4 regions of the Streptomyces sp. NPDC014894 genome follow, and region 4 is predicted to be linked to each of the others. Evidence: riboswitches for the same ligand, from Rfam matches in the RefSeq annotation. Region 4 holds a riboswitch; each other region holds the start of a gene.
What was found. A riboswitch is a leader RNA that binds a small molecule or an ion and turns the genes downstream of it on or off. The one in region 4 is predicted to bind cyclic di-AMP.

Region 1 (7,252 bases), on a different contig from region 4:
GGCCGCCGCGGGCGCCGCCCTGGCCGCGCTGCGGCTGCTGGGGCGGGAGCCGCGGCGGGCGGCCCGGGTGCGCGCGGTCGCGAGGGCGCTGCACGGCGGGCTGACGGCGCGGGGGCTGACGGCGGTACGCCCCGACGCCGCCGTGGTCTCCGTGCGCGCGCCCTCGCCCGGGGCCGCGGTCGAGTGGGCCGCGGCCTGCCGGGCGGCCGGTCTGGGCGTCGGCTGCTTCCGTCCTCCGTCGGTGCCGGACGGCGTCTCGCGGCTGCGGCTGACGGCCCGCGCCGATCTGACCGACGAGCAGATCGCCCGGGCGGTGTCGATCGTGGCGGGGACGGCCCCGCGCCCCGCCGCCGGCTGAGAACCGGCGGACCGGCCGCCGGCTGAGAACCCGCGGACCGCCGGCGGCTGAGAACCGGCGGACCGGCCGAGCCCCCGGCCCGGGAGCCCGCGGGCCACCGGAGCCAGGGGTTCGAGGGGCCGGCGCGCCGGGGCCCGAGGGTCAGCCGAGGCGCTCCGTCCCGACCGCGCCGAGGAAGCTGGTCCAGGCCCGGGAGGAGAAGCGGAGGGGACGGCGGGCCACGTCCTTGGAGTCCCGTACCGACAGTGCCCGGTCGGGCAGCCGGGCCGCCTCGACGCAGTTGTTCGCGGCCGTGCTGCGGCTGCTGCGCCGCCAGACCAAACCGTGGGGGTGAGCGGACATGGTGGCCTCCTAGGCGCCTGCCGTGAGGGCGGCGATGAGATCCAGGGATTGGTCCGGTGAGAGCGCACGCGCCTGCGTCATCGCGAAGGCCGCGCCGTACACCGCCAGATCCTCTGCCCGTTCCAGATAGAGGCTACTCGTCAGGTGGTCAAGAACGACCACATCCAGATCGGAAGTGTTCGGAAAGGAGAAGATAACGAAAGAACCGGCCAGTCCGGCATAGCCACCGGCCGAGAACGGCACCACCTGGAGCCGCACCTGGGGAAGTTCGGCCGCGGCGGACAGTGCCCGCAGCTGCTCCCGCATCACCCGGGGCCCGCCGATCTCGCGCCGCAGCGCGGCCTCGTCCACCAGGACGCTCAGTTCGGGCGGCGGCTCCGCGCGCAGCACCGCCTGACGGGCGATCCGCACCTCGGCGAGGGACGCGACGCTCTCCTCGGGCAGCTCGGTGAGGGTCGCCCGGGTCACCGCCCGCGCGTACTCCGGGGTCTGGAGCAGCCCCGGCACCACCGAGGTCTCCACCGTGCGCACCGATCCCGCCTGCGACTCCAGGCTGATGAAGTCCCGGTACTCGGCGGGCAGCAGCCCCTGATACGCCTTCCACCAGCCGCTCTCCCGGCCGTCCGCGGCTCCGGCCAGCCGCTCCAGAAGCAGCCGCGGCTCGGGATCGCCGACCTGGTAGAGATCGAGCAGCAGGGTCACGTCCTCGGCCTTGACCCCGCTGGCGCCGGTCTCGATCCGGCTCACCTTGGACTGGTGCCAGCCGGCCAGTTCGGCGGCGCGACGGCTGGTGAGCCGGGCGGCCAGCCGGTGTCTGCGGAGTTCCTCGCCCAGCCTGCGGCGGCGCACCGCCGGACCGTGCTGCATGGGGCATCCCTTCCGTTCCATCGGATCGGTTCGCCCGCGATCCAAGTGGTTCCGGCCGCCGAATACGGTCTCGCGTCGCAGAGTTCACCGCTTTGAGCGACAGATATATGCATATCTTGGGGGATCGACTCCTACCGGGGCACGATGAGTGGCACTCTGGCCACCAGCGCAATCCGCGGCCGCCCGCGCAACCCTCCGCTTCGAGTTCGGAGCCCGGCCGCGGTGGGAAAGGGACGGCGTCGTCATGGCAGACCTTCAGGAAGCTTCCGTCACTCTGCCGAGCGATCCGGCCTCGGTCTCCGTGGCCCGGAAATTCGTCGCGGACGTGGTCCGCGAATGGGGTCTGCCGGCCGGGAGCGACGCCGTCGACACCATCCGGCTGATCGTCTCGGAACTCGCCACCAACGCCGTGCAGCACACCTTCGGCCAGTCGCCGACCTTCACCGTCGAACTGGAACTGGAACGGGACGACCGGCTGCGGATCGGGGTGACCGACAGCCACCCGCGCTGGCCCCAGCGGCTGCCCGCCGCGGTGCGCCAGGACAACGGCAGGGGGATGGTGATCGTGCGCAGTCTCACGGCGGCGAACGGCGGAAAACTGACGGTCACCCCGACCGAGGAGGGCGGCAAGACCGTCTGGATCGCCCTTCCGTGGGCCGCGCGGGCCTCCGGCTGACCGAAGGGCCGCCGCGGACGGCGGCGGCCCCCGGCCCCATGGACGCCCCGCGCCGACCGCCGGAAGGTCACCGGCGGTCGGCGCGGGCCCGGTGGCGTGCTGTCAGCGCACCCGGCCGTACTTGACGCTCTTGGTCCAGATCTTGTCCAGCTTCACCCACGAACCCCTCTTGGGCGAGTGCCAGATCTTCCCCTTCCCGGCATAGATGCCGACGTGGTAGACGTAGCCGCCGGAGTGGAAGAACACCAGGTCTCCGGCCTTGCGCGACGAGGAGGAAACCTTCTTCGTCTTGTTGTACTGCTGGTGTGCCGTACGCGGCAGCTTCTTGCCCGCCTTCTTGTACGAGTAGACCGTCAGACCTGAGCAGTCGAAGCGGGAGGGGCCCGCTGCTCCGTATCCGTAGGGAGCGCCCTTCTTCGAGGCCGCCACCTTGAGTGCCTTGCCCGCGTGGGACGACGCGGCGTACGCCTCGGACGTGCCCCCCGGCACGAGCAGCGATCCGCCGACAGCGGCGAGGGTGAGGGCCGACACGGCCCCCGCCCGACTCATCAGGTACGGGACGTTTTTCTGCGCACTCATGCGCAACCCTTCGTCAGCCGCCTGTGAAGGATGACCTGTCGGGTTCGGGCGGACGAAGGTGCCCGGCCGCATGACGCGGCTTCACCCCGAGGGACTTCCGGATCTCCCGGATGCCCCGTACTGCTTGGGTCCTCCACTCCTGCCGAAGCACTTCTGTCGACCAGTCATCCGAAGCGGCGGCAGGACTCGGCGTCCGCTCGGACTGCCCCGCCGAGGTGACGGGGGCTTGTCGTCCCACGGATCTTGACCCACGAGGTGTCAGATTTCCGAGCGGAAACGGCGATATGTGAGTTTTAACACCCTTGGTCTGTTCAGGTGGACAGCGCCCCGGGGCGGTCCGGCCCTCGACACCTGAGCATGCCCGTACCAGCGCCGGAATACAGCATTCCAAGAGATCGCCCTCTGTGATGCGCAACTCGGCCCCAGTCGCCGTGGGGGCGTCGCCTACATCAAACGGATGACCACTCCCGGCACTCGAACGGCGGTTGACGGGTCCTCGGGTCGGCCGCCCCGGGAGGGCCTCGCCAGGGCCGGTTTTCGCCAGAGATATACGGAATGCACGGGCGATATGACGTGTACGTGGCATATGTGATTCCGTTGGAGCCGGCTCGTGCGGACTCGGCCGCCGTGGCCGGCGGAGCCGTATGCGGAGGCGGTCGGGCGGCGGCGGCCCGGTGCGGGAAGCCTCCGGCGGCCGCGACGGCCGACGCCGGTCCGGGGCGTCCTGGACCGGTCCGGCAGCCTGCGCGCGACGGCGTGCGGGCGGCCGGTCCCGGTCTCATCGGCTGACCCCGCGCCGCTGTCGCCGCCCCCGAGCGGTCCCGTTATCACCGCGTGACCAAGGGGGCGGAGTTGTGTCCGCCTTCGTCACTCTGTACGCGGTCTTGCCTGATTCGCACCCGCGCCCCTGTCCGCGTCCGCGCGCCTGCCCGCGCCCGTTTTGTGCGCACGGTCAACTCGCGCCGCCCCGGAGAGGGTTCGCCGCGCCCGATCCGATCGGCCGGAATTGGTCATTCCGATGGCCTGTTCGCGTCCCTGTCCGGTGATGTACCGCTCAGCGGGACTCGGAGCACCGGTTATTGGTTCGGTAAAGAAACAGCAGTACGACCTGTCGCCGCACACCCCTCACACGCGAGGATCCCCCGAAGGACTCGACGAGAGAAGGGAAGTTCCTGGTGAGACGCACAGCGATGTTCGGCGCTACCGGCACTCTGATAGCGGGCACGCTCCTCGCGGGCGCGGTCGCGGCCCCGGTCGCACAGGCCGAATCCCGCCACCACGACCGGTCGGAGGCGCGCGGTGTGCAACTGGCCGCCGAGCGCGCCGCGCAGAAGGGCATCGACTGGGCGGACTGTCCCGCCGACTGGAACCTCCCCCAGCCCATTCAGTGCGGCTCGGTGACCGTCCCCCTCGACTACGCCCGCCCGAACGGCCGACAGATCACCCTCACCGTCGACCGGATCGGCAACACCGGCTCCACGGGCGAGCGCCAGGGCGCGCTGCTCTACAACCCCGGCGGCCCCGGCGGCTCCGGTCTCCGCTTCCCCACCCGGGTCACCAGCAAGAACCCGCTCTGGGCGAAGACCGCCAAGGCGTACGACTTCGTGGGCTTCGACCCCAGGGGCGTGGGCCGCTCCACCCCGATCTCCTGCGTCGACCCGCAGGAGTTCGTCAAGGCCCCCAAGGCCGACCCGGTCCCCGACAGCGAGGCCGACAAGCGCGCCCAGCGGAAGCTCGCCGCCGAGTACGCGGACGGCTGCGCCGAGCGCAGCGGCTGGATGCTGCCGCACATGACGACGCCCAACACCGCCCGCGACCTCGATGTGATCCGGGCCGCCCTGGGCGAGCGGAAGCTCAACTTCCTCGGCGTCTCCTACGGCACCTACCTCGGCGCGGTCTACGCGACGCTCTTCCCCGGCCATGTGCGCCGGATGGTCATGGACAGCGTGGTCAACCCCTCGCGCGAGAAGATCTGGTACCAGGCCAATCTGGACCAGGACGTCGCCTTCGAGATGCGCTGGAACGACTGGAAGAAGTGGGTCGCCGAGAACGACGCCGTCTACGGGATCGGCGACACCCCGGCGAAGGTCGAGGCGCAGTGGCAGAAGCTCCGCGCCGCCGCCAAGAAGGCCCCCCTCGGCGGGGTCGTCGGCCCGGCCGAGCTGACCGGCTTCTTCCAGGGCGCGCCGTACTACGACTCCTCCTGGGCGCCGGCCGCCCGGATCTGGAGCAAGTACGTCGCCGGCGACCCGAAGCCGCTGATCGACGCCGCCGGCCCCGACCTCGCCGACACGGCGGGCAACATCCGCTCGGAGAACAGCAACGCCGTCTACACGGCCGTCGAGTGCGCCGACGCCAAGTGGCCCACCAGCTGGAAGAAGTGGAACCGGGACAACACCCGGCTCCACCGTGACTACCCGTTCCTGACCTGGGCGAACGCCTGGATGAACCTCCCGTGCGCCACCTGGTCCACCCGGCAGAACACCCCGGTCGACGTGAAGACGGGCAAGGGCCTGCCGGGCGTGCTCATCGTGCAGGCCGAGCGGGACGCCGCCACCCCCGTCGGCGGCGCGTACGAGCTGCACAAGCGGCTCAAGGGCTCGCGTCTGATCATGGAGAGGAACGCCGGCTCGCACGGGGTGACCGGGATCGTCAACGCCTGTGTCAACCAGCGGGTCGACGCCTACCTCCTCGACGGAACGCTGGACTCCGCCAATGTGACCTGCGACCCGCACGCGGCGCCGAAGCCGTAGCCGTAGCCGAGGGCCCGACCGGAACCGGAACAGGAACCGGAACAGGAACCGGAACAGGAACCGGAGTAGGAACCGGAGTAGGAACCGGAATCGGTCGGTACGGAGAAGGATCCTTACGGAGGGGAGGGGCGGCCGGTCACCCGGCCGCCCCTCCCTTTCTGCCGCGCGCCTTCTTCGACTCCTCCAGCTCCGCCTTCACCTCGGCGGCGTACCGGTCCACGTACTCCTGGCCGGAGAGCGAGAGGATCGCGTACATGATCTCGTCGGTGACCGCGCGGATCGCCGCCTTCTCGTTCTCCAGACCGGTGTAGCGGGAGAAGTCCAGCGGCTCGCCGAACCGCACGGTCACCCGCTTGATCTTCGGCAGTTTCTGGCCGGGCGGCTGGATCTCGAAGGTGCCCACCATGGCGCAGGGGATCACCGGGACCCCGGCCCGCAGCGCCATGACCGCCACGCCCACCTTGCCCTTGTAGAGCCGCCCGTCGTGCGAGCGGGTCCCCTCCGGATAGATGCCGAGCAGCTCGCCCCGGCCGAGCACCCCGAGCCCCTCGCGGATCGCGGCCTGTCCGGCGTCCTTGCCGGACCGGTCCACCGGGATCTGGCCCGCGCTGCGGAAGAAGGCGGCGGTCAGCCGGCCCTTCAGTCCGGGGCCGGTGAAGTACTCGGCCTTCGCGAGGAAGGTGATGCGCCGCTTGATGATCGCGGGCATCAGGAAGTGGTCCGAGAACGAGAGATGGTTTCCGGCGACGATCGCCGCGCCGTCCTCCGGGATGTGCTCCAGCCCCTCGATCCGGGGCCGGAACAGCAGGCGCAGCAGCGGCCCCAGCAGAACGTGCTTGAGCAGGTGGTAGAACACGGGCACTCCCTACTCCGGCGCGTCCGGGCCAGAGCTGCGTTCCGGCGGGGGGACGGGCACTCAAGGACGCCAGTGTAGGTGCGGGCGGAGCTCGCGGGGGGTCATCTCCGGACGGCCCCGCCGGGGTCGCCCCGGCGGCGGCCCGTGGGCTCCGCCCCCCCTCGCGGTCCGGGCGTACGGCCCCGGCCCCCCGGCTTCGCCGCGCCGTTCCCCGTACGGAGTCGCCGACGCGACGCTGTGTTGCGGGACCGCCCACCCGGCGTCACTCTTGTGAGTGACGCAGATGCGATACGCGGTCACTCTCCGCTCTCGGGGACCCATGCGGCCGAAGAGCTGACGCGGTCGCGGTGAGGAGCCACGGTCATGCACGTCCAGGCCGCCCGCCGGTACATCATGGAAGTACAGGCATCCACCGAGCGGATCCCGCAGATCCGGCGCATCCTCGCGGCGCATCTGCGCCATTGGAGGCTCGATCCGCATATCGGACCCGTCTGCCGCGCGGTCGGCGAGCTGATCGCCAATGTGGTCCGGCATGTCCCGGGAGACAAGACCTGTGTGGTGGAGCTGCGCTGGACCGGACGCCATCTGATCGCGTCCGTCGCCGACGGGGACCGCCGGATGCCCCGGCTGACCAGCTCCTGCCCGGCCAGGGGCGGGCTCGCGGCCGTGGCGGTGCTCAGCGACAGCTGGGGCACCTGCCCCACGGCGGGCGGCAAGGTCATCTGGTTCAGCCGGCGCGTCAAGCGCGCCGAACGGGTCCGGCTGACCGCGCCCGCCCCGCTCCGGCCCGCGCCGAACGCCCTGGAAGGGCCCGCCGTGCC
Region 2 (7,252 bases), on a different contig from region 4:
TCATCGTGCACGCGTCTGAGCCCCGCCCCCGGCCCGCCCCGGGCCCTGAAGACCTCGCAGTCCCCGAAGTCCCCGAAGTCCCCGAAGTCCCCGACATGAACGAGGTCGTCGGCCGTGACGATCTGCTCCTCGTCACCCTGGACACCCTGCGGTACGACGTCGCCGCCGAGCTGGCCGCGGCCGGCCGCATCCCGCATCTGGCGCGCTGTCTGCCCGGCGGCCGCTGGGAGGAGCGGCACGCGCCCGGCAGTTTCACCTATGCCTCGCATCAGGCGATGTTCGCGGGCTTCCTGCCCACGCCGGCCGCCCCGGGCCCGCATCCCCGGCTGTTCGCCGCGCGTTTCGCGGGGAGCGAGACGACGGCCGGCCGGACCTATGTGTTCGACACCCCCGATCTGGTGTCGGGGCTCGCGGCCGCCGGTTACCGCACGGTGTGCGTCGGCGGGGTGGGCTTCTTCAACCGGCGCGGAGCCCTTGGTTCCGTACTGCCCGGGATGTTCCAGGAGAGCCACTGGGAGCCGGAGTTCGGCGTCGCGTCCCCGGTCTCCTTCGAGGCCCAGGTCGACTGCGCGGAGCGGGTGATCGCCGCGCTGCCGCGCGAGCGGAGGCTGTTCCTCTTCGTCAACGTCGCCGCGCTGCACCAGCCCAACTGGTTCCATCTCCCCGGGGCGACCCGGGAGGCGGGCGACTCCCGGGAGACCCACGCCGCCGCGCTGGAGTACGTGGACCGGCACATCGGGCGGCTGTTCGCGGCGGCGCGCGCCCGGCGGCGCTGTTTCGCGATCGTCTGCTCCGACCACGGCACGACCTACGGCGACGACGGCTACACCGGGCACCGCATCGGCCACGAGGCCGTGTGGACGGTGCCGTACGCCCACTTCTTCCTGGAGCCCGAAGCGCCGGACGGGCCGGGCGGGGACGGCACGTGGCTCCGGACGCGGACGTCGCTCCCGGAGGCGGCGGCATGACCGGCCGGCCGGGGACGCCGCGCCCCTATCAGAGCTATGTCTACGCCTATCCGCACAAGACGGCCTACCGGCCGCTCGCCGACCGCCCGGCGCTGCGGGACGCCTGGGCGGGCGAGCCGAGGGACGCGCTCTCGCTCTATCTGCACATACCGTTCTGCGAGGTGCGGTGCGGCTTCTGCAATCTCTTCACCCGGATCGGCGCTCCCGGGGAGCTGACCACCCGCTATCTCGACGCGCTCGACCGGCAGGCGACCGCTGTGCGCGAGGCGCTCGGCGACGGGGAGCCGGTGCGCTTCGCGTCGGCGGCCTTCGGCGGCGGCACCCCGACCTTCCTCACCGCCGACGAGCTGGACCGGCTCTGCGACATCGCCGAGAAGCGCATGGGCGCCGAGCTGGCCGCCGTACCGCTCTCCGTGGAGACCTCGCCGGCCACCGCGACCGCCGACCGGCTGGCGGTGCTCGCCGCGCGGGGGGCCACTCGGCTCAGCATCGGGGTGCAGAGCTTCGTCGACGCGGAGGCGAGGGCGGCGGTGCGCCCGCAGCGCCGCGCCGAGGTGGAGTCGGCCCTCGCCCGGATCCGGGACGCCGCGATCCCCGTGCTGAACATCGATCTGATCTACGGCATCGACGGCCAGACCCCGGAGAGCTGGCGGCGCTCGCTGGACGCGGCGCTCGTCTGGCGGCCCGAGGAGCTGTATCTCTACCCGCTCTACGTCAGACCGCTGACCGGTCTGGGCAGGCTGGGGGCCGGGAGCGACGAGTCCTGGGACGCACAGCGGCTGGGGCTCTACCGGCAGGCCCGGGAGCTGCTGCTCGCGCGGGGGTACGAGCAGGTGTCGATGCGGATGTTCCGGCGGACGGACGCGCCCCCGCAGGGCCCGGACGACTACGCGTGCCAGACCGACGGCATGATCGGTCTGGGCTGCGGCGCCCGTTCCTACACCTCCCGGCTGCACTACTCCTTCGATTTCGCGGTCAATATGGGCGAGATACGGGGCATCGTCGACGACTACACCGCGACGGAGGACTTCGGCCGGGCCGAGGTCGGCGTGCGGGTGGACGGCGGCGAGGCGCGCCGGCGGCATCTGCTGCAGTCGCTCCTCCAGGCCCGGGGCATGGAGATCAGCGAGTACCGGGAGCGCTTCGGGACCGACCCGGGCGACGATTTCGGGGCCGAGCTGGACCGTTTCGCGGCGCTGGGGTGGCTCGACGGCAGCGCGGCTCCCCGGCGGCTGAGGCTGAGCGAGCTGGGGCTGGCGTACTCGGACGCGCTGGGGCCGGAGCTGTTCTCGCCCTCCGTGCGCTCCGCGATGGCCGCGTACGAACCGAGGTGACCAGCGACCGGCCGCCGCCGGGGCGGCGGCGCACAGCAGCGACGGAGACCGGAGCGAGCGATGCCATGGATCTGACCCTTCTCTACCGGGGCCCGCTGGCCTCGTGCGACTACGACTGCCCCTACTGTCCCTTCGCCAAGCGGCGCGACAGCGTGGATCGGCTGCGGGCGGACCGGGCGGCGCTGGAGCGGTTCACCGGCTGGGCGGCGGCGCAGCGCGGGGACCGGCTGTCGGTGCTGTTCACCCCTTGGGGCGAGGGCCTGGTCCGGTCCTGGTACCGCCGGGCGCTGGTGGAGCTGTCCCGGCTGCCGCAGGTGCGCCGGGTGGCGATCCAGACCAATCTCAGCTGCCGGACCGACTGGCTCGCCGAGGGCGATCCGGAGCGCCTCGCGCTCTGGTGCACCTATCACCCGGGGCAGACTCCCTACGACCGGTTCCTCGGCAAGTGCCGTGATCTGGTCCGGCTCGGGGTCCGTTTCAGTGTGGGGACGGTGGGGCTGCCCGAGCATCTGGAGCATGCCCACAGGCTCCGCGCCGACCTGCCCGAGCAGGTCTATCTGTGGGTGAACGCGGCGGAGGGCCACCGCTACACGGACGCGGAGGCGGCCGCGTGGACGGAGCTGGACGCGCTCTTCCCGTACAGCCGCGATCCGCACCGTTCGGCCGGGCTGCCCTGTCGTACGGGCGCGTCGGTGGTCTCGGTGGACGGCGACGGCACGGTGCGGCGCTGTCACTTCGTCCGGGAGGAGCTGGGGAATCTCTACGACGGGTCCTACCGTGCGGCGCTGGGGCCCCGGCCCTGTCCGCGTGCGGTGTGCGACTGTCACATCGGCTATGTGCATCTGGAGTCGCTGCCGTTGTACGACGTCTTCGCGGGCGGTGTGCTGGAGCGGATACCGGCCGCCGGTCAGCTGTCGTCGCCGGTGCCGGTGACGATCCGTCCGTACGGAGCCGTCGCGGCGCGGGGTCCGGGAGGCTGAGCGCCTCCCGGACCCCGCGGGTCGCCGCCGGGATCCGCCCCGCTCAGAGCGGCAGCAGGTCCGGCCGCTTCGCGGCGATCCGGTCGCCGGAGCTTTCGCCGCGCAGCCGTCGGCCGATCCAGGGTCCGAGGTGCTCACGGGCCCAGAGAATGTCGTCGCGCCGTACTTCCAGCGTCCCGCGCGGGGGCAGCGGCGGCCAGGGCTGGTCCGGGTCGGCCGGGAGGCCGAGTCCGAGCACCTGCGCGGCGCGCAGGGCGACCCTGGTGTGCCCCTCCGGGGACAGATGCAGCCGGTCGCCGTCCCAGGCACGCCGGTCCTGGACCGATCTGAGCGACCACAGATCGAGCACCGGGCAGCCGTACCGGTCGGCGATGGATCGCACATGGGCGGTGTAGGTGGCGACCTTGCCCCGCAGATGGCGGAGGACCGGGACGCCCCGGGTGTCGAAGCCGGTGGTCACCATCACGGTGCCGACGGCGGCGGTGAGGTCGGCGACCGCGCGCTCGAAGCGCTCGGCCACGTCGTCCGGGTCGCTGCCCGGCCGGATGATGTCATTGCCCCCGGCGCAGAACGTCACCAGGTCCGGGGCCAGTTCCTTCGCCCTCGGCACCTGCTCCGCGACGATCTGGTCGAGAAGGCGGCCGCGCACCGCCAGGTTGGCGTATCGAAAGGTGTGTTCCGGTGCGCGGTCGGCGAGCAGAACCGCGAAGCGGTCCGCCCAGCCTATGTAGGTCCCGTCCGGGCCGGGGTCTCCGACGCCTTCGGTGAAACTGTCACCGATCGCCGCGTACGACCCGATTGCGCCCTTGGTCTCTGTTCTCGAATCGTCTGCCACAAGAACTCATCTTGACCTTGCGGATGTGACCTACGCGACCGTAGGGAGGGGTTGACGGGAGGTGATGTTTACCACCGGGAGATATCACGCCGCCGGGAATATACGGGAATCCCCTCGCACCGCGGGCGGTACGAGGGGATTCGGGCGCGGGCCGGCCGGCCCCGCGGCGTCAGAGGGAGACGCCGTGCTGGCGCAGATACGCCACCGGGTCGATGTCCGAGCCGTAGCCGGCGCCGGTGCGGATCTCGAAGTGGAGATGCGGTCCGGTGGAGTTGCCGGTGGAGCCGACGCCGCCGATCTGGGTGCCGCCGCTCACGTCCTGCCCGGCGGAGACCGAGAGGGAGGAGAGGTGGGCGTACTGCGAGTGGTTGCCGTCGCTGTGCCGGATGACGACCTCGTTGCCGTACGCGCCGCTCCAGCCCGCGGAGACGACGGTGCCCGGGCCGACGGAGCGGACGGGGGTGCCGGTGGGAGCCGAGAAGTCGACACCGGTGTGGTAGCCGCTGGACCACATGGAGCCCGTGGCGCGGTAGCCGGTGGAGACGCCGCCGGCGGCAAGCGGGGTGGTGTAGCCGGACGCGGCGGCCGGGGTCTCGGCGGTCGCCGGGGCCTCGGCGGCGGGGGCCGGAGCGGTGGGCTCCGCCGGGGGCGCGGGGGTGGGGGCCGCTTCGGCCGCGGGGGCCTCGGGCTGGGCCGGGGCCTGGCGGGGCGCGGCGGGGGCGGCCGGGCCGTTGCCTCCGGAGGCGGGCGCGGCGGCCTCGCGCGGAGCGCGGTCCCGCTGTTCGCCCTGGTCCGCGGAGCCCTTCGCCTCGGCGGGCTTGCCGAGGGCGAGTTCGAGGCCGGGGTGGATGAGCGACGGGTCGTCGCCGACCACCGCGCGGTTGTCCGCGTAGAGCTTCTGCCAGCCGCCGCCGACCCGGTGCTGGTCGGCGATCTTGGACAGATGGTCGCCCGCGACCACGCGGTACGCGGTGGCGGCGGGGGCCTCGGCGGGCTTCTGGCCGACCGGGGCGGCGGGGGCCCGACCCGCCTGCGCGGCGGCGGGCGCGACGGCCGGGGCGGAGGCGACGGCGGCCGGGGCGGAGGCGACGGCGGCCGGGGCGGATCGCTCGGCCGCGTGGGCGCCGGTCGCGCCCATCAGCGGAAGCGCGAAGGCCGCGCCGCCGGTGCCCGCGGCGACGAAGCCGCGGGTGAGTGTGCTGGTCCTGGGACGACGGTGCTTACCCTTGGCGGGCATGGGGCTGTTCCTCTCCGGCGCCTGCGAGGTGAGCTGTCGGGTTCGGGCTGGAGATGCCCGGCCGCACTCGTCGTACGGCTTCACCCCGAGCCGTCCGGAAATCCGGGCCGGCGTACTTCCTGGGTCCCCCGCTCCTGCCACGCTGTGATGTCCGATGGGAGTTCCGGCCGGCGGCAGGATGAGGCGGTCCGCCCGGATGGCCGTGACCGTAGACGAGCCGCAAGGAGCGGAACAAGCCGTTCCGCAGTCGGCGGATGATCCACAGAGGGGCGCGGGGAGCCCTCCCGGTCACCCTCCGTGGAGACCGGATCCCCAACTCCGGTCCCGGCGTCGCGATTGCCGTCCGGGCCGCCGCCACGGACCGTCACCACTATGATCCTGCTCACCGAGCAGGCCCCATCTCCCCCTGAGCCGGGGCACGTTATATCTAACGACTCATTTCGGTCAGAAGTGATGAATAACCCCGTGCGGGCGGCCCTGACCAGCGCTCCGGAGCGGTCCGGCCCGGCGCGTATCGACGCAAAGCGCGATCATGTGGATCCGGGCGCCGGCCGACGGCCCGCGACTCGCCCGAACCCCTTCCCCGAACGCCGGTCGGAGAAGATGATTGCCCCTGGAATCAATGTCGTATCGTCAAGAACAGGCCATCGTCGGCGAGCAGCGCCGGCGCCAATGACCCTCAGGAGACTTCGTGACGCAGCAGCTGCCGCAGGTCCCGTCGACCGAGCCCGAGCTGGTCGGAGTGCGTAATTTCCGTGATGTGGGCGGGCTGCCGACCGCGGACGGCGGACGGACCCGGTACGGGCGGCTCTACCGCAGCGGGCATCTGGCCCACGCGACCGAGAGCGATGTCGTCTTTCTGACCTCGCTGGAGCTGCACACGATCTTCGATTTCCGCAATGCGGCCGACATCGGGCTGGAGGGGAGCGACGCCGAGCTGCCCGGCGTGCGGAATCTGAATCTCCCGCTCAGCGATCCGGCCGACGGCGTGGAGTTCTGGAAGATGATCCGCGAAGGCGAGATCGACCAGCTGCGGTCGCTCCTGGGCGACGGGCAGGCGGCCCAGCGGATGAGGGACTCGTACCGGGTGCTGATCACCCGGCGGACGGACGAGCACAGCCGTATCCTGCACGCGCTCGCGGAGGACAGCGTGCCGGCGCTGATGCACTGCGCCGCCGGGAAGGACCGCGCGGGGCTCTCGATAGCGATCGCCCTGCTCGCGGTGGGCGTCGAGCGGGAGGCGATCGAGGAGGACTACCTCAAGTCCAACGAGCCCTCGCGGCGGTATCTGGTGCGCCGCGGCAACAGCTCGGAGGGCGGGATGTCGCAGGAGGTGATGGAGCTGCTCGGTCCGCTCTTCGACGCGCGTCTGGAGTATCTGCACGCCGCGTTCGACACCGTCCAGGAGAACTGGGGCACCACCGAGCGCTATCTCACCGAGGGGCTGAAGCTCGACCCCGGGACGCGAGAGCGGCTGCGCGAGCGGCTCGTGAGCGAGGGCTGAGACCGGACCGCTCCCCCGCGCGGCGGGGAGCCGGCCGTCTCGCGGGCCCCGCGTAAGGGCCCGCAGCCGGCGGCCGGGTCCGGCGGCCGGGGCCGGGCCGGGCGGGGGCGCCCCGGGCCGGGCCGGAAGGCGGTGGCCGCACGGCCGGGGGCTACGCCGGGGGCGGTGCGGCCGGGGGCTCCTCCGAGGGGCTACTTGGCGCCCATCTCGAACAGCAGGTAGAGGAAGCCGGCCAGGATGTGGCCCGCGATCAGATAGGCGAAGAGCCGGACGATCATTCCCGTGGGGAACTTGCTCTCCTGCTTGCCCTTGGGCTTCTCGGGCACGGGTGCCGCGGTGTTCTCGGACATGACAGTCCTCGCTTTCAGGCGTGCGGATGGAGTTCGGGGCTCTG
Region 3 (7,252 bases), on a different contig from region 4:
GGCATCCTCGCGGTCGATGTGCACACCCCCGGGCAGGGCAATCTGCTCGGTCTCGCCGAGAAGCACGGGCTGTCCAACATCCGGGTCGCCAACGGCGACGCGATCATCCTGCTCCGCGAGATGCTCGCCCCCGGCTCGCTGGACGGCGTGCGCGTCTACTTCCCCGATCCCTGGCCCAAGAAGCGCCACCACAAGCGGAGGCTGATCCAGCCCGAGTTCCTCACCCTCGCGGCCGCGGCCCTCCGGCCGGGCGCGGTGCTGCACTGCGCGACCGACTGGGAGCCGTACGCGGAGCAGATGCTGGAGGTGTTCTCGGCCCACCCGGACTTCGAGAACACCGAGCCGGGCGGCGGCTACGCCCCGCGCCCCGACTTCCGCCCGCTGACCCGTTTCGAGGGACAGGGCCTGGACAAGGGCCACACCGTCCACGATCTGCTGTTCCGGCGCGTGGCCGACAGCGGCCGGCGGACCGGCTGAGCGGACCGGCTGAGCGGACCGGCCCCGGGCGCCGCAGCGGCGCACCCGGTGACGGAGCGCGGACCCGGGCGCCCGGGCATCCGGACCCATTGACGGCCGCGCACCCGGACACCCGAGCGTCGGCCCAGGCACTGACCCGGCGCCCCGGAGCCGGATCCGGAACGGAATCCGGCTCCGGATCCGCAGCGCGACCCGGAACGGAATCGGCGGCGGACCGGGCGCGGACCGGGCGCCCGGCGCGAACGGCCGTGCGCCGTGCGGCGGATCGCCTCGGGCGAGGCGGGCGCGCGCCATGATCGTTCAAACGGCGTCGTCAGTTGTCGGTGCCCGTCGTTAGGGTCGTGGGGTGTCCGAGCCGCCTGCGCACCGCCCTCAGCCCTGTCCGCCCGCCCACGCGCCACCCCCTCGACCCGCGCATCTGCCGCCCCGGCCCCGGGATCCGGCGGACCGCCCGCTCCCGCCGGAGGCGTCCGCCGCACCGCCGTACCCGGAGACGGACCCCGCCGCCCCGGCCCCGGTCGTTCCCGGGCCCGCCGTCCCCGAGTGCGCGCGCCAGCCGGTGTTCGACGCCGTGCCCGAGCCGACCCGGTGGCGCTACAAACCGCGCCGCGCCGCCAGGCTCTGGCAGAACAAGGCGGTCCGGGCCGGCATCCTGATCATCGTTCTCGCCCTCTGCGCCCTGTTCATCCTCGCCCTGGTCCGGGAGCAGACCGGACCCGAGGGGTTCCTCGTCGGACTCGGGCTGGCCACCCTTCCCGTACCGCTGCTCCTCGCCGCCTTCCGCTGGCTGGACCGGGTCGAACCGGGGCCCTGGCGCAATCTGATCTTCGCCTTCGCGTGGGGCGCGTTCGCCGCCGCGCTGGTCGCGATCCTGGCGAACTCCTTCGCGATGCGCTGGATCGCCACGGCCACCGCCGATCCCCACAGCGCGGAGGGTCTGGGCGCGACGGTCATCGCGCCGGTGGTGGAGGAGTCCGCGAAGGCGGGCGCGATCCTGCTGATCTTCATCTTCCGCCGCCGGGACTTCACCGGGATCGTCGACGGCGTGGTGGTGGCCGGTTTCACCGCGACCGGCTTCGCCTTCACCGAGAACATCCTCTATCTCGGCACCGCGTTCGGCGAGGACCAGGAGCTGGGCCACTCGGGCCTGGAGTCGGTGACGGCGGCGACGTTCTTCGTCCGGGTCGTCATGTCCCCGTTCGCGCACCCGCTCTTCACCATGCTCACCGGCATCGGCTTCGGCATCGCGGCCCTGGCCGCCCGCCGCCGCCGGTTCCGCCGGATCGCGCTGCCGACGCTCGGACTGGTGCTGTCGATGGGCATGCACGCGCTGTGGAACGGCTCGGCGTCGTACTGGGGCCCGTGGGGCTTCTACGCGGTGTACGGGATGTTCATGGTCCCGGCCTTCGCGCTGCTGACCTGGCTGACGATCTGGACCCGGCAGCGGGAGCTGCGCACGATAGCGGCCGAGCTGCCCGCCTACGCGGCGGCCGGCTGGCTCTCCCCGACCGAACCGCAGGCGCTGTCCTCGATGCGGGCCCGTGCGGCGGCCCGTGACATGGCCCGCCGGATGCGGGGGCCGGCGGCCGCGCACGCGGTGACGGAGTACCAGCGGTTCGCGACCTCGCTGGCGTTTCTGCGCCACCGGGCGGGCCGGGGCGCGGCCGATCCGGATTTCGTGGCGCGGGAGCAGGAGCTGCTGCACCACATGTGGCAGCGGAAGGACGAGGCGGCTCCGGCGCTGACGTACGCGGCGCGGGCGACGGGCCGGGTGTGGGTGCCCCCGCCGTACCGGGACTACGAGGGGTACAACCCCTACCGGGGCTGACCGGGTCCCGGCGGGCGGAGGGACGGGACCCGGCGGCCCTGGCATCGGGGGGTGTGGTGCCAGGACCGCCGGGAGCTGTGTGTACGAAGGGCGCCGCCGCGCGGGCCTCGGCCCCGAAGGGCCGGGACCGGGGGGCGAACGGATCGGGCCCGTAGGCCCACGCCCGAAGGACTCCGGCGCGTGGGGCTCGGGCCCGCTGGGCCCCGGCCCCGGTCAGACCGTGAGGCCATTGCCTCGCAGCCAGGACAGCGGGTCGATGCCGGAGCCGCCCGGCGTCTTGACCTCGAGGTGCAGATGGGGGGCGGAGGAGTTGCCCGTGGAGCCGACCCGGCCGATGGTCTCGCCCGGAGCCACCTTCTGGCCGGGGCTCACGGTCATCGAGGACAGGTGGGCGTACCAGACCTCCGTGCCGTCGGACAGCTCCAGCACGACGCGGTAGCCGTACGAGCCGGACCAGCCGGCCGAGGTGATGGTGCCGGTGGTCACGGCCTTGGCCGGGGTGCCGGCCGGGGCCGCGAAGTCGAGACCGGTGTGCTGGCCGGAGGACCACATCGAGCCGGACTGGCCGTAGGTGGCGGTGATCCGGTACGAGGAGGTCGGCAGGGAGAAGTTCCCGGCGGCCTTGGCGGCGCGCTCGGCCTCGGCCTTCGCCGCCGCCTCCCGCTCGGCCTTCTCCTCGGCCCGCTGCTGGGCCTCCTTCTCCGCCTTCTCCGCGGCCTTCTTGGCCTCGGCCTTCTCCTTGGCGCGCTCCTGGGCCTCCTTCTCCGCCTTCTCGGCGGCCTTGGCGGCCTTCTCGGCGGCGGCCTTCTCAGCGGCGGCCTGGGCCATGGCCTCGGCGCCCGCCTGCTGCTCCTCGGCCTGCTCCAGGATGCGGGAGCGCAGCGCCTCGGCGGCGGTGGTGGTGCTCTGCTGGGCGCCGACCTCCTCGCCGATGCCGCCCATCGTCTCGTACCCGGAGGCGTCGGCGGTGTCGGCGGTGTCCGGCTCGGCCGCGTCCTCGGACATGAAAGAGCCGATGCCGGGAAGGGATTCGACATCGGGCAGCGATATGGAGACGGCCGGTTTGTTCTGCGCGGTGGCGATGCCGCCGGCTCCGACGGCGGCGATCACACCGACGCCGAGCACGGTGGAGCTGCGGGCGAATCCGCCGCGCTGCTTGATCACCCGATGGCGGTGCCGGCCGCGCACCGGACGCACGGTCTCCGCGGTGGGATTCCACTCACCGACGGACCGTTCGGCCCCGTCCTCGCTGAAGACACCGGTCCTGAAAGGCGATTCCGGGGCAGGGGTGTTGGACGCCACTGAGGCGCACTCCTTTCCTTCCTTCTCGCCTACCGGGTTAGCTGACGGGTTCGGAGCAGGAAGGTCTCCTACGGGCGTCGCTCACCGCGAACTGTGCGGCGGACGAAGCCCGATTCACCCCAATTGGTGGTTCCCCGGTTCCCTTGCGGGATTCGGCGCTCGCGCACGGCGCCGTCCTGACGACGGCTGGGCGACCGCGCTGCGTTATCGAACGTTAATAGACACGCGGTCCGGATTCCAAGTTGTTCCGAGTGATCTTTAATCTCTTTGCCATGGACTTACCCGGACACAAGCAGCCGGATTCGGGCGACTTGAGCGCCCGTCGGGAGCCACAAAAGAACTGACGGTATATCAATTGTTATCAGAGGGCTCTGTATTGACTACGCAGCGTGCGGGTCTTTATGCCGCCCTCACAGGCGGATCCCGCCGCGCAGCCGGTCTTCCGGACGCTTGGCCTCCGGCGGCCGGACCACCGCGAGCAGCGCCATGTCGTCCGTCGCGCCCCCGCCCGTATGCCGGCGCACATCGTCCAGCAGCCCGTCCAGCAGCTCCCCGGGCCCGGAGAAGACCCGGCCGCGCAGCCGCACCGCCGGGTCGTAGAACACCCCCCGGGCGTCCCGGGCCTCGGAGAGCCCGTCGGTGTAGAGCAGCAGGGTGGCACCCGGCGGCAGCGGATACTCCTCCGCCCGGTCCGGCAGCGCCCCCAGCTCGCCCATGGAGAGCGGCAGCGCGTACTCGGCGGGCTCCAGGACGTCCAGCCCGCCGTCCGGACGGAGCAGCAGCGGCGGCGGGTGGCCGCGGTTCACCAGCCGTACGGCGCCGCCGCCGCGCGGGATCTCCGCCAGCACGGCGGTCGTGAACGCCTCGAAGGCGTCCAGGGTCTCCCGCCGGCGGGCCTCGCGGGTCAGCGCCCGCTCCAGCCGCCCGGTCACCCCCTCCAGCGAACTCTCCTGCTCGGCGGCCTCGCGGAACGCGCCGATGGCGACCGCCACCGCCTCGACCGCGCCCAGCCCCTTGCCCCGTACGTCGCCGACCACCAGCCGGACGCCGTGCGGGGTGTCCTGTACGGCGAAGAGATCGCCGCCGATGAACGCGTCCGCGAGGGCGGCCTCGTAGCGGGCGGCGATCCGGAGCCCGCCGATCTCCTCGGCGGGGGTGGGCAGCACGGCCCGCTGTGCGGTCTCGGCGATCACCCGGGCGGAGGCCAGCCGCTCGCTGCCGCGCCGCACCACCCGGTTGATGAGCAGCGCCAGACCGGCCACCGTGATGACCGTGGCCAGCTCGGTGACGGCCATGGGGTCGGCGAACATGTCCTGGAGGACATGGAGCACGATCACCGCGGCCGTCGCCGCGATCCCGGTCCACAGGGTGATGAGCCAGGAGAAGAAGGGCGCGGCGATCAGCGGGGCCGCGGCGAACATCGGGGCGGCCGTGTACTTCACCGGGGTGGCCAGGTCGAAGACCACGCCGCCGAGGATCATCAGCGCGGGCAGCATCCGGACAAAGCGGCGGACGCCGGGCCCGCTGGGCTCCTCCTGCTGCGCCAAGGGTGCTCTCCCGACCGGTGCGCCGACGGCTGCGGGCACGGTTGAGCGCCCCTCTCAGCCTCGCGGCAACCGGTCGGCGGGGCGAGCGGCCGCCGTCCAACCGGGCGACACGAGGCCGGGCGGGGGCGGGCGGGCCGCGGCCCGCGCATCAAGGACCCTCGGGGCGAGGGGCCCGCGGACCGGGCCGCCGCCGAAAGCCCGCGGACCGCACGGCCGGAAGCCCCGGGCCGCCGGGCGGAAGCCCCCGGGCCGCCGGGCGGGCGGAAAGGGACCCGGCCCCCTGGGAAACGGGCGCGGGCTGTTCGGGAACGCGCCAACGACCGTGGCCCGGCACTTCTTCTCAGAAGTGCCGGGCCACGGTCTTTCAGTAGCGGGGACAGGATTTGAACCTGCGACCTCTGGGTTATGAGCCCAGCGAGCTACCGAGCTGCTCCACCCCGCGTCGGTAAACACAACTCTACGCCATCCGGAGCGCGGCTCACGCCACTTTCCCCCGGGGTGCGCGAAGCGCCCTCACCCATCGGCTCTTCCGACCTCAGCAGCTCGGTCGATTTCCGTGCTTTTACTGGCTTTCGCCCGCCGGGAAACGGGCGGAAGACCAAGCAGCGCGGCTCATTCGTCGGTCAGATTCCGTTCCCCGAAGACCCGCATCGCGTCCCGGACGAAGGCCGCGACGCCCTCCCCGTGCCGGTCGTAATGGGCGGCGAACCGCTCGTCTGTGACGTACATCTCGCCGAGCCCGATGAAATGACTCTTCGACGGCGCGCCCATCGCCGACAGCCAGACGTACTGCCGCCGGGCGATCTCCTGCGCCTCCTCGCCGCCGGCGTCCAGACCGGCCGCCAGCGCGCGGGCGAAGTCCTCGGCGACGGCGGTCTGCTCCCGCTGGTACGCCCGCCGCTCCGGCTCCCCGAGCGACCGCCACCACTGGTCTCCGCGCTGATACGCCTCCTTCCCCCAGCGCTCGGTCACCTCCCGCTCGTACCGTGTGTGATCGAAGCCGTCGAGCACGTCCTCGGCCATCAGCTCTTCCCCTCGCTCGGTCTTGTGGAGAGTGGTCCGCACCGAGGCGATCTGCCGTCCGATGCGTTCCCGTTCCTGTTCGAGAAGGCCCAGATGGGCCCGGAGCGCGACGGCGGTGTCCCGCTGCCCCCGCAGCACCTCGGCGATCGCCGGCAGCCCGAGGCCCAGCTCGCGCAGGAGCAGAATCCGCTGGAGCCGCACCAGGGCCTCGGGGCCGTAGTAGCGGTAGCCGTTGCGTCCCACCCGGCTGGGCTCCAGCAGCCCCAGCTCTCCGTAGTGCCGCAGCGTGCGGCTCGTCGTCCCGGCGCGCCGGGCGATCTCCTGGATCGACCACTCCATGACCTGAACGGTAAATCTTGACGTTACGTAAAGGTCAACCCGGATTTTCCGGGAGGATACGGGCGGCTCTCATCCGGAGATAGTTCGCCTCGGGGACGCTCAGCGTGCGCCCGGCGGCCAGCCGGTACGCGGCCCTCGCCCCCTCCGCGTCGCCCGCCCGCTCCAGCAGATGCGCCCGCACCGCGTCGAGCCGGTGGTGTCCGGCGAGCCGCTCCTCCAGGGCCGCCACCTCCACGAGCCCCGCCTCAGGACCGTGCGTCATCGCCACCGCCACCGCCCGGCCGAGCGCGGCCATCGGCTCGGGAGTGCACCGTACGAGCAGGTCGTACAGGGCCAGGATCTGCGGCCAGTCGGTGGATCCGGCGTCCTCGGCCTCGTCGTGCAGCGCCGCGATCGCGGCCTGGAGCTGATACGGCCCGGCGGGGCCCTGGCCGAGGGCCTCCTCCACCAGCGCGGCCCCCTCCGCGACGGCCCGCCGGTCCCAGCGGGAACGGTCCTGCTCGTCGAGCGGGATCAGCTCGCCGTGCGGGCCGGTGCGGGCGGCGCTGCGCGCGTCGGTGAGCAGCATCAGCGCGAGCAGTCCGGTGACCGAGCCCTCGCGCGGCAGCAGCAGACGCACCCGGCGGGTCAGCCGGATCGCCTCCCGGGCCAGGTCGGCGCGGTGCAGCGCGGTGCCGGAGGTGGCGGTGTACCCCTCGTTGAAGATCAGGTAGAGCACCTGGAGCACGGCGGCGAG
Region 4 (7,252 bases):
CGCCGCCAGCACTTCCCCGTCGCCCGACTCCGACTCGCCGTTCTCCCCGACCCAGGGGATCGCCGTCACCACCACGGCGTCACAGCCGTCGTCCGCCAGCGCCCGGTCCAGCGCGGCGCGGAAGTGGGCCGGGGTGGCCTCCGTCGTGAGATCGAGCGGCGGCAGCGGACGGAGTCCTTCCGTCAGACAGGCGTCGTAGGTGAGCAGCCCCAGCGACTCGGAGTTCCCGAGGATCGCCACCCGGGGTCCGGCGGGCAGCGGCTGGCCCGCGAGCAGCAGCCCCGCGTCGATCAGCTCGGTGACGGTGTCGACGCGGATCACTCCGGCCTGCCGCAGCAGCTCCCCCACCGCCGCGTCGGGGATACGGGTCGCCTGGACCGCGTGCCCGGGCGGCTCGCTGCCGCTGTGCCGGGCGCCCTTCACCACCACGACCGGCTTCTCGGCCGCCGTGCGCCGGGCGAGCCGGGTGAATTTGCGCGGGTTTCCGATCGACTCCAGATAGAGCAGGACGACATCGGTGTCCGGGTCCTCGTACCAGTACTGGAGGAAGTCGTTCCCGGAGACGTCGGCCCGGTTCCCGGAGGATATGAAGGTGGAGAGCCCCGCTCCCCTGCGGTGCAGCCCCGAGAGCAGCGCGATCCCGATCGCCCCGGACTGGGTGAAGAGCCCGATCCGGCCGGGTGCGGGCGTCTGCGGCGCGAGGGAGGCGTTGAGCCGCACCGGGGCGGCGGTGGAGATGATCCCGAAGGAGTTCGGGCCGATGATCCGCATACCGTACGAGCGGGCCTGGCGGACCAGCTCCCGCTGCCGCCGTCTGCCCTCGACGCCGCTCTCCGCGTATCCGGCGGAGAGCACGACGAGCCCGCGGACGCCGTGCTCGCCGCAGTCCGCGACCGCCTCCGGCACCCGTTCGGCGGGGACCGCGACGATGGCGAGGTCCACGGCCGGCCCGGCGTCCCCCGCGCCTCCGGGGCCTGCCGCGCCTCCGGGACTTCCAGGACCTCCGGGGCCTCCGGGGCCTCCGGGGCCTCCGGGCTCCGGGAGGATCTCGCCGACGGACCGGACCGCGGGCACCCCGTCGACCTCGTCCCGGTCGGCCGGAAAGGCGCTGTTCACGGCGTGGACGCGGCCGGTGTACCCGCCCGCGAGGAGATTGCGCAGCACCGTACGGCCGACTCCGCCGGGGGCCCGGCCGACGCCGATCACCGCCACCGAGCCGGGGGCCAGCAGCCGCTGCACCGACCGCGCTTCCGCGCGCTGCTCACGGGCGCGCTGCACGGCGAGGGACTTCTCGGTCGGTTCGAGATCGAGGGTCAGATGGACGGAGCCGTCCTCGAAGCTGCGCCGCTGGGTGAATCCGGCGTCCCGGAACACCTTGATCATTTTGTTGTTGGCGGGCAGCACCTCGGCCGCGAACCGCCGGATCCCGCGCTCCCGCGCCACCGCCGCGATGTGCTCCAGGAGCGCGGAGGCGACCCCGCGCCCCTGGTGGGCGTCCTGGACGAGGAAGGCGACCTCGGCCTGGTCGGCGGGGGCGCTCGCCGGGCGGCCCGAGGCGTCGATCCGGTCGTAGCGGACGGTCGCGATGAACTCCCCGCCCACCGTGACGGCCAGCCCCACCCGGTCCACGTAGTCGTGATGGGTGAACCGGTGGACGTCCTTCGCGGAGAGATGGGGGTAGGGCGCGAAGAAGCGGTAGTACTTCGACTCGTCCGATACCTGTTCATAGAAGCTGACCAGGCGCTCGGCGTCCTCGGTGGTGATCGGTCTGATGCGCGCGGTGCCCCCGTCGCGCAGCACCACGTCTGCTTCCCAGTGATCGGGATAGGTCTGCTCCGGCCGGCTGCGCATGCCGAAAGCGTACGACCGCGCCGGCGTCCCGTACCATGGGACGCTGGTCTAGACAACCGATTTATTGTGAAGGGCACCACCATGGCTGAGCGCCGCGTCAACGTCGGCTGGGCCGAAGGCCTGCACGCCCGACCCGCCTCCATCTTCGTCCGGGCCGCGACGGCCTCCGGCGTCCCGGTCACCATCGCCAAGGCCGACGGCAGTCCGGTCAACGCCGCCTCGATGCTCGCCGTGCTCGGTCTGGGCGCCCAGGGCGGCGAGGAGATCGTGCTGGCTTCCGAGGCCGAGGGCGCGGACGCCGCGCTGGACCGGCTGGCCAAGCTGGTCGCCGAGGGCCTCGAAGAACTCCCCGAGACGGTCTGAACCCCCGACCCGGACCGTCCCAGGGCGGAGCGAAGCCGTGATGTCCCGTACGCGGGACATCACGGCTTCGCTTTTTCACCCGCCGGCATGAAGAAGCGCGCTGTGCGCGAAAAGAATCCTCCCGGATATAGCGCGGTAAATCGCGCCCCCCCCTGTACCGGCTCTGTGTTAATTCCGGATGCGCTCCGTGTTCACATCGTGTTGCGCATTCCGGCGGGACCGGCCGGGCGCAGCCGGTGGGCCCCGGCGCCGCGCTCGACGTGCAGGGCGGTGAGGGTCCGGGCGCGCTCGGCGTCCCCGCGCGCCACCGCGTCCAGGATCGCGCCGTGCTCGGCCCAGGACTCCAGGGGGCGGTCCTGGCGCTCGACGGCGTACATCCAGGCGATCTTGTGGCGCAGCTGGGTGAGGAGCGCGATCAGCCCGGGGCTGGCGGAGGCCTGGGCGAGGGTCTCGTGGAACCAGCGGCCCAGGGCCCGCAGATCCTCGCCGTGGCCCCGGCGGGCCCGGTCCTGGCCGAGGCGTACCAGGCCGCGCAGGACCTTGAGGTGGGCCTCGGTGCGCCGGCGGGCGGCCCGGGCGGCCCCCAGCGGCTCCAGCAGGGTCCGTACCTCCAGCAGATCGGCGGCCTCCTGCTCGGTGGGCTCGGCGACCTGGGCGCCGATGTGCCGGCGGGTGACGACGAAGCCCTCGGACTCCAGGGTGCGCAGGGCCTCGCGCACCGGGATCCGGGAGACGCCGTAGCGCCGGGCGAGCTGTTCCTCGGCGAGTCTGGCGCCGCGCGGGAAGGCGCCGGAGACGATGTCGTCGCGGATCGCCGTGCGTACCGAGTGCGCGGGAATGCGCATGACCGAACCTCCGCTGTAATCCGCCGGAATCTCGTGCAATGCGGCCGGTGGGCCTTCCGTTTCGGCGACTCTATTGCAGCGGACCGTCATTCCCGACGGCTCCGGGAAATCCGGTGGGATCTTCCGGCGGCGGTGCGCCGGGGCACGCCGAAGGCCCCGGCGGCTTTCCGCTGGGGCCTTCGGAGAGGTACGGGGGTACGGGCGGGGCGCCCGCGGGGTCAGACGGCCACGCCCCGGGCGCGCAGATAGGCGAGGGGGTTGACGTCGGAGCCGTACTCGGCGCCGCTGCGGGCCTCGAAGTGGAGGTGCGGTCCGGTGGAGTTCCCGGTGGAGCCGGAGAGTCCGATCCGATGGCCCGGCGCCAGGCTCTGCCCGACGGCGACGCCGACCGAGGCCAGGTGGGCGTACTGGGTGTAGGTGCCGTCGTTCATCCGGATCACGACGTTGTAGCCGTACGCGTCGCCCCAGCCGGCCTCGACCACGGTGCCGGATCCGACGGAGACCACCGGGGTGCCGTGGGGGGCGTGGAAGTCGATGCCGGAGTGGCTGCCGGAGGACCAGAGGGAGCCGCCGGTCTGATAGCCGGTGGAGACGTGGGAGCCGGCGACGGGGAGCTGGAAGGAGTTGAGGCGCCTGCGCTCGGCCTCGCGCTCGGCGCGGGCCTCGGCCTCGCGGATCTCCAGGGCGCGGGCCTCGGCCCTGCGCTCGGCCTCCTCGGCGGCCTCGACCCGGGCGGCGGCGGCGCGCCGCTGGGTGGCGGCCTGGTCGGCGACCTCGTCGGCGAGGGAGTCCGCCTCGGCGTCGGCGGCGAGGATCAGCAGGGTGCCGGTGTCCTCCATGGACGCCGTGGTGGCCGTCTCGGCGGCGAACGCGGGGGTGGCGAGGGTTCCGCAGACTCCGCTGGTGGCGATGGTGGCGACTCCGGCGATGCTCGCGCTTCTGCGCGTCATACGGCTCGGGGCACGGTGTTTCCCGGTGGGGCGGGTCAACGCCATGGAGAGGCTGGTCCTTTCCTTCCTTCTCGCCTACCGGGTTAGCTGACGGGTTCGGAGCAGGAAGGTCTCCTACGGGCTCCTCCGCGCGGACGCGAAGGCGCTCGATTCACCCCTGGGGACCTTGGTCCCCGGCTCCCCGGGCTCGCGCCCTGCGGGGATTCGGCGATGGCTGCCCTTGCCGCGGGTGCGGCGTACAGCGGGCGAACAGCCGGACCGACGCTATGCGCGCGGACTTTCCATCGGCAAACAAGCGGCGTCTTTTGTTGCACATGCCACAGGACAGAAAGGAAGCTTCCAGGCGATGAACCGTCAAAAGGGGCATACAAGGATCAGATGGCGGAACCCCGGCCCTCAGGAGGGCCGGGGTTCCCTTCGACGCCTCAATCAGCCCGTGACGACGGTCACTTCGCCGATGCCGAGCGCCTTGACGGGCTCGGCGATCCGCGCGGCGTCACCGACGAGCACGGTCACCAGCCGGTCCTCGGGGAAGGCGCTGACGACCGCCGCCGTCGCCTCCACCGTGCCGGTCTCCGCCAGGCGTACGTACAACTGCGCCTGGTAGTCGTCGGGGAGGTGCTGCTCCACCTGGTCGGCGAGGGTGCCCGCGACGGACGCGGCCATCTCGTACTTCAGCGGCGCGACGCCCACCAGATTCTGTACGGCGACATCCCGCTCGGCGTCGGTGAGCCCCTCGGCCGCGAGGGTCCGCAGCACGGTCCAGAGGTCCTCCAGCGCCGGGCCGGTGTTCGGCGTGTCCACCGAGCCGCTGATGCCGAGCAGCGAGGCGCCCGTCCCGTCGGGGGCGGAGCGCAGCACCTGGCCGAAGGCGCGTACGCCGTAGGTGTAGCCCTTCTCCTCGCGCAGCACCTTGTCGAGCCGGGAGGTGAGGGTGCCGCCGAGGCAGTACGCGCCGAGCACCTGGGCGGGCCAGACGCGGTCGTGGCGGTCGGGGCCGACCCGGCCGATCAGCAGCTGGGTCTGCACCGCGCCGGGGCGGTCCACGATGACGACCCGGCCGGTGTCGTCGGCGACGGCCGCCGGGACGGGGCGCGGCGCGGCGGTGTTCCCCGTCCAGTCGCCGAGGGTCTCCGCGAGCACGGCGTCGAGGTCGACCCCGGTCAGATCGCCGACGACGACCGCGGTCGCGGTGGCGGGGCGGACGTACGCGTCGAAGAAGGCGCGCACGGCGGCGGAGTCGATCCGGGCGACGGTCTCCTCGGTGCCCTGCCGGGGGCGGGACATCCGCAGGGAGGCCGGGAAGAGCTGCCGGTACAGCTCCTTGGCGGCCCGGCGGCCCGGGTTGGCGCTCTCGTGCGGGATCTCGTCCAGCCGGTTGCGCACCAGCCGCTCGATCTCGCTGTCGAGGAAGGCGGGCGCGCGCAGGGCCTCGGCGAGCAGCCCGAGCGCCTTGGGCAGCCGGGAGACCGGGACCTCCAGGGAGACCCGGACGCCGGAGTGGTCGGCGTGCGCGTCGAGCGTGGCGCCGCAGCGCTCCAGCTCGGCGGCGAACTCCTCGGCGGAGCGCTTGTCGGTGCCCTCGGAGAGGGCGCGCGCCATGATGGTGGCGACGCCGTCGAGGCCCTCGGGCTCGGCGTCGAGCGGGGCGTCGAGGGAGATCTCGACCGCGACGACCTGCTGTCCGGGGCGGTGACAGCGCAGCACGGTCAGCCCGTTGTCCAGGGTGCCGCGCTCGGGGGCGGGGAACGCCCAGGGCCTGGCCTCGCCCGCCTGGGGCTGCGGGTGGAACTCCATGCTGATCAGCGGCTCGGCGGTGTCGGTCACTGGCGCGCCCCTTCCTCGTCGTCGCGTCGCTCGGTCGTGTCGGGGCCCGCCGGGCCGCCGTCGGTCTGCCCGGCCTCGCCGGCCTCGTCCGCCTCGTCGTCGGCGGCGATCGGCTCGTACACCAGCACCGCCCTGTTGTCGGGGCGCAGCCGGGCGGCGGCGATCGCGCGGACCTCCTCGGCGGTGACGTCGAGGACCCGCTCGACCGCGGTCAGCGCCAACTGCGGGTCACCGAAGAGCACCGCGTAACGGCACAGTTCGTCGGCGCGGCCGGCGACGGTGGAGAGCCGGTCCAGCCACTCGCGCTCCAGCTGGGCCTGGGCGCGCTCCATCTCCTCCGGGGTGGGGCCCTCCGCGGCGAAGCGGGCCAGCTCCTCGTCGACCGCGGACTCGATCCGCGGCACCTCGACGCCGCCGGAGGTCTTCACGTCCAGCCAGCCCAGCGAGGGGGCGCCGGCCAGCCGCAGCAGCCCGAATCCGGCGGCGACGGCGGTGCGGTCGCGCCGTACCAGCCGGTTGTGGAGGCGGGAGGACTCGCCGCCGCCGAGGACGGTGAGCGCCAGGTCCACGGCGTCGCACTCGCGGGTGCCGTCGTGGGGCAGCCGGTAGGCGGCCATCAGGGCCCGCGCCGGAACGTCCTCCTCCACGACCTCGCGCAGCTGCGCGCCGATGTTCTCCGGCAGGGAGCCGTCGCGCGGCGGCTGCTTGCCGTCGTGGGAGGGGATGGAGCCGAAGTACTTCTCGACCCAGGCGAGGGTCCGCTCGGGGTCGATGTCCCCGACGACCGACAGCACCGCGTTGTTCGGCGCGTAGTACGTGCGGAAGAAGGCGCGGGCGTCGTCGAGCGTGGCGGCGTCCAGATCGGCCATGGAGCCGATGGGCGTGTGGTGGTACGGATGGCCCTCCGGGTAGGAGAGGGCGGTCAGCTTCTCGAACGCGGTGCCGTACGGGACGTTGTCGTACCGCTGGCGGCGCTCGTTCTTGACCACGTCGCGCTGGTTCTCCATCGACTCGTCGTCGAGGGCGGCGAGGAGGGAGCCCATCCGGTCGGCCTCCAGCCAGAGCGCCAGCTCCAGCTGGTGGGTGGGCATGGTCTCGAAGTAGTTGGTGCGCTCGAAGCTGGTGGTGCCGTTGAGCGAACCACCGGCGCCCTGCACCAGCTCGAAGTGGCCGTTGCCGTGGACCTGCTTGGAGCCCTGGAACATCAGGTGCTCGAAGAGGTGGGCGAGTCCTGTACGGCCCTTGACCTCGTGACGCGAGCCCACGTCGTACCAGAGGCAGACCGCGGCGACCGGCGTCAGATGGTCCTCGGAGAGCACCACGCGCAGGCCATTGGCCAGCCGGTGCTCCGTCGCTGTCAGGCCGCCCGAACCGGCCTGCGCTGTGGCCGTGTGACCCATGGGCATGTACGTCCCT

Region 1: another riboswitch for cyclic di-AMP. It lies ahead of ACF089_RS29370 (C40 family peptidase); the one in region 4 lies ahead of ACF089_RS16330 (M23 family metallopeptidase).
Region 2: another riboswitch for cyclic di-AMP. It lies ahead of ACF089_RS22320 (peptidoglycan DD-metalloendopeptidase family protein); the one in region 4 lies ahead of ACF089_RS16330 (M23 family metallopeptidase).
Region 3: another riboswitch for cyclic di-AMP. It lies ahead of ACF089_RS32500 (M23 family metallopeptidase); the one in region 4 lies ahead of ACF089_RS16330 (M23 family metallopeptidase).

What each region holds. Positions count from the first base shown of each region.
Region 1 covers NZ_JBIBWD010000015.1:64,747-71,998, reverse strand. The annotation lists gene ACF089_RS29390 (8-amino-7-oxononanoate synthase) at 1-358, shown strand, start outside; gene ACF089_RS29385 (DUF397 domain-containing protein) at 500-700, opposite strand; gene ACF089_RS29380 (helix-turn-helix domain-containing protein) at 710-1,567, opposite strand; gene ACF089_RS29375 (ATP-binding protein) at 1,812-2,243, shown strand; gene ACF089_RS29370 (C40 family peptidase) at 2,346-2,822, opposite strand; cyclic di-AMP (ydaO/yuaA leader) riboswitch at 2,825-2,982, opposite strand; gene ACF089_RS29365 (alpha/beta hydrolase) at 4,013-5,575, shown strand; gene ACF089_RS29360 (lysophospholipid acyltransferase family protein) at 5,712-6,431, opposite strand; gene ACF089_RS29355 (ATP-binding protein) at 6,795-7,252, shown strand, end outside.
Region 2 covers NZ_JBIBWD010000009.1:145,611-152,862, reverse strand. The annotation lists gene ACF089_RS22345 (STM4014 family protein) at 1-19, shown strand, start outside; gene ACF089_RS22340 (STM4013/SEN3800 family hydrolase) at 96-968, shown strand; gene ACF089_RS22335 (STM4012 family radical SAM protein) at 965-2,302, shown strand; gene ACF089_RS22330 (STM4011 family radical SAM protein) at 2,368-3,282, shown strand; gene ACF089_RS22325 (SGNH/GDSL hydrolase family protein) at 3,326-4,117, opposite strand; gene ACF089_RS22320 (peptidoglycan DD-metalloendopeptidase family protein) at 4,287-5,354, opposite strand; cyclic di-AMP (ydaO/yuaA leader) riboswitch at 5,360-5,514, opposite strand; gene ACF089_RS22315 (tyrosine-protein phosphatase) at 6,046-6,858, shown strand; gene ACF089_RS22310 (DUF6126 family protein) at 7,050-7,208, opposite strand; gene ACF089_RS22305 (helix-turn-helix domain-containing protein) at 7,223-7,252, opposite strand, start outside.
Region 3 covers NZ_JBIBWD010000019.1:135,804-143,055, reverse strand. The annotation lists gene trmB (tRNA (guanosine(46)-N7)-methyltransferase TrmB) at 1-477, shown strand, start outside; gene ACF089_RS32505 (PrsW family intramembrane metalloprotease) at 1,049-2,305, shown strand; gene ACF089_RS32500 (M23 family metallopeptidase) at 2,519-3,607, opposite strand; cyclic di-AMP (ydaO/yuaA leader) riboswitch at 3,619-3,775, opposite strand; gene ACF089_RS32495 (PP2C family protein-serine/threonine phosphatase) at 4,018-5,154, opposite strand; tRNA gene ACF089_RS32490 (tRNA-Met) at 5,523-5,596, opposite strand; gene ACF089_RS32485 (MerR family transcriptional regulator) at 5,767-6,516, opposite strand; gene ACF089_RS32480 (RNA polymerase sigma factor) at 6,551-7,252, opposite strand, start outside.
Region 4 covers NZ_JBIBWD010000006.1:96,456-103,707, reverse strand. The annotation lists gene ACF089_RS16345 (GNAT family N-acetyltransferase) at 1-1,851, opposite strand, end outside; gene ACF089_RS16340 (HPr family phosphocarrier protein) at 1,933-2,214, shown strand; gene ACF089_RS16335 (GntR family transcriptional regulator) at 2,406-3,059, opposite strand; gene ACF089_RS16330 (M23 family metallopeptidase) at 3,278-4,054, opposite strand; cyclic di-AMP (ydaO/yuaA leader) riboswitch at 4,068-4,229, opposite strand; gene ACF089_RS16325 (M16 family metallopeptidase) at 4,439-5,806, opposite strand; gene ACF089_RS16320 (M16 family metallopeptidase) at 5,833-7,242, opposite strand.